2 regions of the Parageobacillus caldoxylosilyticus genome follow, and region 2 is predicted to be linked to the other one. Evidence: riboswitches for the same ligand, from Rfam matches in the RefSeq annotation. Region 2 holds a riboswitch; the other holds the start of a gene.
The links. A riboswitch is a leader RNA that binds a small molecule or an ion and turns the genes downstream of it on or off. The one in region 2 is predicted to bind S-adenosylmethionine.

Region 1 (3,747 bases), 1.5 Mb from region 2:
CGTGCGTCCAAAATGGCCGTAAGCAGCCGTTTGCTTGTAAATCGGACGGCGCAAATCTAACATTTTAATAATGCCTGCCGGGCGCAGATCAAAGTTGTTGCGCACGACTTCAATTAAAATGTCTTCCGATACTTTTCCTGTGCCAAATGTGTCAATGGAAATCGAAACCGGTCTTGCTACCCCGATCGCATAGGCTAGCTGCACTTCGCACTTATCGGCAAGTCCTGCCGCCACGATATTTTTCGCGACATAACGGGCCGCATATGCTGCAGAACGGTCTACTTTTGTCGGATCTTTTCCAGAGAACGCGCCGCCGCCGTGACGGGCATAGCCGCCGTACGTGTCTACAATAATTTTCCGTCCTGTTAAACCTGCATCCCCTTGAGGTCCGCCGATGACAAATCGTCCTGTCGGGTTAATAAAGTATTTTGTGTTTTCATCGATGAGCTCGTTTGGCACAACCGGCTTAATGACATGTTCTTTAATATCGCGTTCAATTTGCTCTTGCGTAATTTCCGGATGATGCTGTGCGGATACGACAATCGTATCCACGCGTACTGGTTTGCCGTTTTCGTCATATTCTACCGTTACTTGTGTTTTGCCATCTGGACGTAAATATGGCAAAATATCCTTTTTCCGTACTTCAGCCAAACGACGGGCTAAACGATGCGCCAAAGAAATCGGAAGCGGCATTAATTCTTTCGTTTCATTGCAGGCAAATCCAAACATCAGCCCTTGGTCTCCGGCACCGATCGCTTCGATTTCCTCGTCAGTCATCTGACCTTCACGAGCTTCTAACGCTCGATCGACCCCCATCGCGATATCCGGCGACTGCTCGTCAATCGATGTCAACACGGCGCATGTATCCGCGTCAAAACCGAATTTGGCGCGCGTATAGCCGATTTCGCGAACCGTATCGCGAACAATTCTTGGAATATCCACATATGTCGATGTCGTAATTTCTCCGCTTACGAGCACAAGCCCTGTTGTCACGCTCGTTTCGCAGGCGACACGAGCATTCGGATCTTTTTCTAAAATCGCATCTAAAATCGCATCGGAAATTTGGTCGCAAATTTTATCCGGATGACCTTCTGTTACAGACTCTGAAGTAAATAAACGTCTTTTTTTTGACATTCGGCATTTTCCTCCTCTTTCCTTAATCAAACATCAAAAAATGATGATGCCGCAAACGGCGGGCGATACGGTACTCATTTCCCTTATTTCATTTTCTCATATAAAAAAACCTTTCCTGTAACGGTGAGGAAAGGTCATTGCAATCGTATTGCTCCTTTCACTCTTATCGTTCAAGGACATCGCCTTGCCACAGGTTAGCACCATTTCACATGTTTCCAGTTGTGACGGTTGCTGGGCTTCATTGGGCCTGTCCCTCCACCAACTCGGGATAAGAGTATCCGTTCAATGACTTATCTTATCGTAATGAAACGGGAAAAGTCAACAAAATATGACGAATTTTTTTTGAAAAAAAAAGGAAAAATAAATAAAATAAATCGTCATAAATAGTATGGACTAATAACAAAAATGTGTTATACTATTTGCAGAGATTATTTAAATAAAAAAAGGCAGGTTTTGAACATGGGGATCGCAAAAATGACCAATAAACTTTCATTATTATTGCAACAACCAAACGTATTTCATAATTTATCGGTAGCCCAGCTGGTGGAAAAAGTGTTGCAGCGAAAGGAAGGCCAGTTAACAGCTACTGGGGCGGTAGCGGTAACAACAGGAAAGTATACAGGACGCTCGCCGAAAGATAAATACATTGTCGAAGAAGCCGCAACGAAAGAAAAAATCGATTGGGGAACCGTCAATCAGCCAATTTCGGAAGAAGTGTTTGAAAACTTATATAATAAAGTGCTTGATTATTTAATGAAACAAGATGAGATTTTTGTCTTTAAAGGATTTGCCGGCGCTGATTCTAAATATCGTTTGCCGATTCAAGTTATCAACGAATTTGCTTGGCACAATTTATTTGCCCATCAATTATTTATTCGCCCAAGTGCAGAGGAATTACAAACACACGAAGCGCAATTTACGGTGATCTCTGCTCCAAATTTCAAAGCAGATCCTGCGGTGGACGGAACAAGATCAGAAGCGTTTATTATCATTTCTTTTGAACGCCGCATCGTATTAATTGGCGGCACAGAATATGCTGGCGAAATGAAAAAATCGATTTTCTCGGTGATGAACTATTTGCTTCCGGAACAAGGGATTCTTTCTATGCATTGCTCGGCCAACGTCGGCAAAGAAGGAGATGTTGCATTATTTTTCGGGCTGTCGGGAACGGGAAAAACGACGCTTTCCGCTGATCCAAACCGCCGCTTAATCGGTGATGACGAACACGGCTGGTCAAACCGCGGCATCTTTAATATCGAAGGCGGATGCTATGCGAAATGCATCAACCTATCCCGCGAAAAAGAACCGCAAATTTTTGACGCCATTGGGTTCGGAGCAGTGCTTGAAAACGTGGTGGTTGACGAACAGACAAGAATGCCAGATTACGATGATGCGACATTAACGGAAAATACGCGAGCTGCTTATCCGATTCAGGCCATTGCCAATATCGTGGATCCAAGCGTCGCCGGCCACCCATCAACGATTATTTTCTTAACCGCAGACGCGTTTGGCGTATTGCCGCCAATTAGCAAACTGACGCGCGAGCAAGCAATGTACCATTTCTTAAGCGGCTATACGAGCAAGCTCGCCGGCACCGAACGGGGAATCACTTCTCCGCAAGCTACGTTCTCTACTTGCTTCGGCGCTCCATTTTTGCCGCTCCCGGCCGTGCGCTATGCGGAAATGCTCGGCAAAAAAATCGTTGAACATAACGTGCGGGTATTCCTCGTCAACACTGGTTGGACCGGCGGGGAGTACGGAGTCGGCAGCCGCATGAAGCTGGCCTACACGCGCGCAATGGTGCAAGCAGCAGTCGAAGGAGAACTGGACAATGTCGAAACAGTGAAAGACCCTATTTTCGGCTTGGCCATTCCGCTTCATATTCCAGGAGTGCCAGATGAAGTGCTGCAGCCGCAAAATACATGGGCGGATAAAAATGCATATGAACAAAAAGCAAAAGAGCTGGCCGCAAAATTCCGCGCAAACTTCCAAAAATTCAAGCATATTGCACCGGAAATTGAAGCACTTGGAGGTCCGCTTGTATAATCGAAAAGGAGGGAGCAATTCCCTCCTTTTTTAATTCGTTGAATGCAAGGCGACAAGCTCATACGTGACAATCGTCCGATTATCGGCAAGTTCCAGTTTTTTCACCACCGCTTGACCGCTCGCTTCGCTTTGCAGCGTTCTTCTAACCTCTAGCGGAATATCAAGAGGATAAAGGCGATATCCTTCTTTTTCTAAAATAAACAAATTATCTTTTACGCGCCTTTCTTTTCCTTTTGTGACAATCAGCGTTTGCAGCTCCAGCGGCATGCCCATTGCAACACACCCCTTTTCTTTTTATCGTATCATACATTCGGCTGACTTTTCATCCATTCTGTCAACCGCCGGACGGTCTCGCGATTTTCTTTTGGTGGAAAATAATGCGTAAAATGTGGAAAATACCATGTTGTCACTTGCTTATTTAATTCTTTCAGTCTTTTCTCCAGACGATACGCATGCTCAATCGAAACATTGCGGTCTTTTTCCCCATGAATGATTAAGACAGGAGCATGAATTTTCTCCATTTCGTATAATGGCGTCCGCCAGCGGTATCGCTCTGGATATTTTGCA
Region 2 (3,747 bases):
GAGGAAAGTAAGCGGCTCATCCGTCACCTTGATGGACAAGTTGCCGCTCGTGGCGAAAAACCAATCGCGCTCTGCCAGCTCTGCCTTGACTTCGGCCAGCTCCCTCCATTTTTTCACAACGATGCTCATGCGTTTACCTCCATCGTCTGCAAAAAATGAATGACATCGAAAAACGTTGTAAACGGCGTGTGCGGAAGATCGAGCTCCTGACACTTGTCTAGCAGGAAATCGCGGGCGAAGACGTGGTCAGCCCGTTTCGCTACTTCCAAATCCGTGATCGAATCGCCGATCACGATATGAAATGCATCCGGCACCGCCAGTTTTCTCAACAAAGACGGCTTGCAGCAGCCGCAGCCGTTTTGACACTGGTCATCGCACGCATGCGGCCAGGTGATGCGGATCGTCTCGCCGCTGAAATCAGAGCCGTTGCAAAAGATGCGCTCTTTGTCGACCAGCCCTTCTAATAGCGGATAGACAAAGAAGTCGATGCCGCCGCTGACGACATAAAGCGGAATGTCATGCTCCTTCGTAAATGCGACAAATTCGCGAAACCCGTCGCGAAGACGGGCGGTCTGCAAAATGAAATCCGTAATTTCTTCCTTCCGGCTCGATGGGAGCAGGGAAAACATTTTCCCCACCCCTTCCTGCACGGAGATGCGCTGCGCCAATATATCGTCTTTTAACGTTTCCCACTCGGGCGGCGCAAACTGCTTCATAATCGCGATAATGTTATCATTGTCCGTAATCGTTCCGTCAAAATCGCAAAAGATCACTCGTTTAGTCATGATGTCACCTCTACTGCGCCCCATAAGTCGATCGCTTTTTGCAGCGCCTCATTTTCGCGGGCTGCCTCGTGCAAAGATTTGCCGGCAAGCGCCGCATCGATGGCAGCTCGGAACGCTTTGCCGCCGCCTGCCGCTCCGTCTGGATGGCCGTGGATGCCGCCGCCGGCGTTGACGATGCTATTGACGCCGAAATCGCGGAACAGAAGCGGCACCAGCCCTGGGTGAATGCCCGCTGACGGCACCGGAAACGCCTGTTTCAACGGCTCCTTCTCATCCGTTAATTCTTTGGCGATGCCAAGCGCCTCTTCTTTGTCGAGCGCGACGCTTCCGTACGGCGATGGGAAAAGGACAAAGTCGGCCCCGGCAAGACGAAGCAGCTTGCCAAGCAGCAAGGACGCTTTAACACCGTAAAATTCCGACGGGGTAAGCGCGCCGCTGAACGCCGGATGAGCCATAATCGGAATGGCGATCTCTTCATCCTCGCGCAATCCTTGCAATACGTCCAATCCGTAGGTAAAGACGTTAAACAGCAATACATCGGCGCCTAGCTCCACCGCGCGCTTTGCTTTTTCTTTCAATTCGAACGTTTTGCCGGTTAAATTGACGGCATATAACGTCCGTTTCCCCGTCTGTTCGTACACTTCGTTGAGCACCGCTTTGCCTGCTGTAATCCGTTTTTCAAACGGCAGCAAATCGCTGTCAAATACAATTTCATCATCCTTGACAAGATCGACACCGCCAAGAGCCTGCTGCTTCAGCTGTTCGGTTAAATACGCTAAATCGCGGCCGATAATGCCTTTAAAAATGCTCATGAGAAGCGGACGGTCATATACATTGACTTTTCGGCGAATCCCGTCGATGCCAAAGCGCGGTCCCGGAAATTGTTTTTTCCAAGCGTCAGGGAGCGTTACATCTAGCAATTTTACTTCACCGTCTAAAGACAGCTTGCCGAACACCGTTGCCAAAAGCGCCGGAATGTCAGCGCTGAAATTGACTGTCGGATAAGCGATTTGCACGATCGCGCGCTTCAGCCGTTTGCCAAAATACTGATTTGCCCGTTCGCTTTCTTCCAGCTCTTGTATATGGACGACTTCCCCTTTATGTTTGCGCAGCTGCTCTTGTTCCAGCAGAGGCAGGTCGGTCCATGTTCCGACCGTTAAGCCAAGAGCGATTCCTTCTGCTTTTTTCTTTATGTCTTTCTCGTCATGAATAACATAGGTGGCAATGAGTTGGCTCATGTTCATCCCTCTTTCTCTATCAAAAAAGCCTCTTCATAAGAAGAGGCATTGAAATGGACACTCTTCTTATCTCTCAGCGTTTCCGCTGCAAGAATTAGCACCGTGCTTCGCGATCACCGCCAAGCCGGTTGCCGGGCTTCATTGGGCTTGTCCCTCCACCTACTCTTGATAAGAATGCTTGCAATATTGTATTCACTTTTCGAACAATTCGTGCTCACAAATTTTATAGTAAGAATGCTTACAATATTGTATTCGCTTTTCGAACAATTCGTGCTTGCAAATTTAATTTGAATTATGACAGTATTTTTTGACGTTGTCAATCACTTTTTTCGCTTTCGAAAAGACAAAGCTTGCCAATCCGCTCCGCTGCTTCTTGCAAACGGGCTTCGCTCGTCAATAAGCCAACGCGTACATAGCCTTCCCCATGCTCGCCAAATCCGATTCCCGGCGCGACAGCCACATGCGCTTTTTCAAGCAAATAATCGGAAAAACGTTCCGACGTCCAGCCATGCGGCACCGGCAGCCACGCGAAAAACGAGCCTTTTGGCGGCGCAACATCCCAGCCGATTTGCCGCAATGCCGCTATAAACGTATTGCGCCGCGATTCATACAAGGCGACAAGCTCTTCGACGCAGCGCTGCGAGGAAAGAAGGGCGGTTGCTGCCGCTTCTTGAATCGCGCCAAACAGGCTGACGTATAAATGGTCCTGAAGCAAATTAATCGCCGCAATCACGCTTTCATTGCCGACGGCAAATGCGACGCGCCAGCCCGCCATATTATACGTTTTCGAAAACGTATAAATTTCCACGCCGATGTCTTTTGCCCCTTCTGCCTGAAGGAAGCTAACCGGTTTTTTTCCATCAAAGCCAATCGCACCGTAAGCAAAATCATGGACGACGCAAATCCCGCGCTTGGCGGCAAACGACACCGTTTCCTCGAAAAATTCCTGCGAAGCAGTCGCTCCGGTTGGATTATTTGGATAATTTAAAAACATAAGTTTAGCTTTTTCTGCAATATGGCGAGGAATGTCACTATAATCAGGCAAAAACCCATGTTCGGCACGCAATGGCATCATCACCATTTTTGCACGCGCCAGCGCAATCCCCGACCAATAGTCAGGATACCCCGGGTCAGGAACGAGCACGATATCACCAGGATTCACGAGGCATTGCGGAATCTCGACAAGCCCCGCTTTACCGCCGAACAAAATGGCGACTTCTTTTTCGGGGTCAACGGTCACGCCGTATTCCCGTTCGTAAAACTCGGCAACCGCCTGTTTCAAAAAAGAATACCCTTGAAACGGCGAATATTTGTGATATTTCGGGTTTGCCACCGCCTTTTGCATCGCTTCGACGATATGCGGCGGTGTCGGCTGATCCGGATTTCCTTGTCCTAAATTGATGACATCGTATCCTTCCGCGATTTTTTTGGCTACTTTCGCGACTAATGAGGCGAAAAACTGCTTTGGAAGCCCTTCTAACAGGTCGGATAACGGAAATTGTTTTGTCATGCTTAACACCTTCTCAAAAATTTCTTGAAATTCTAGTGCAACATCATATATCGTAAAAATCAAAATGTAAAGTAAATTTTTTCGAGGTGAACACGAATGACATTAAAAATTGCCTGCCTGCAGCTGGATATTGTCTTCGGCAGTCCGCACGAAAACGAACAGGTTGTAGAAAGAGAAATAGAAAAAATTGCAAAAGAACGTCCGGATGTCATCG

Region 1: it holds a riboswitch for S-adenosylmethionine, as region 2 does, so the genes downstream of both, metK (methionine adenosyltransferase) here and mtnW (2,3-diketo-5-methylthiopentyl-1-phosphate enolase) in region 2, are expected to answer to the same signal.

What each region holds. Positions count from the first base shown of each region.
Region 1 covers NZ_CP040553.1:2,400,831-2,404,577, reverse strand. Annotated here, with positions in the region: gene metK (methionine adenosyltransferase) at 1-1,134, opposite strand, end outside; SAM riboswitch class I at 1,295-1,409, opposite strand; gene pckA (phosphoenolpyruvate carboxykinase (ATP)) at 1,594-3,180, shown strand; gene BV455_RS12255 (DUF2584 domain-containing protein) at 3,211-3,453, opposite strand; gene BV455_RS12250 (alpha/beta hydrolase family protein) at 3,483-3,747, opposite strand, start outside.
Region 2 covers NZ_CP040553.1:867,087-870,833, forward strand. Annotated here, with positions in the region: gene BV455_RS04415 (methylthioribulose 1-phosphate dehydratase) at 1-129, opposite strand, end outside; gene mtnX (2-hydroxy-3-keto-5-methylthiopentenyl-1-phosphate phosphatase) at 126-785, opposite strand; gene mtnW (2,3-diketo-5-methylthiopentyl-1-phosphate enolase) at 782-2,023, opposite strand; SAM riboswitch class I at 2,087-2,198, opposite strand; gene BV455_RS04430 (pyridoxal phosphate-dependent aminotransferase) at 2,340-3,533, opposite strand; gene BV455_RS04435 (carbon-nitrogen family hydrolase) at 3,630-3,747, shown strand, end outside.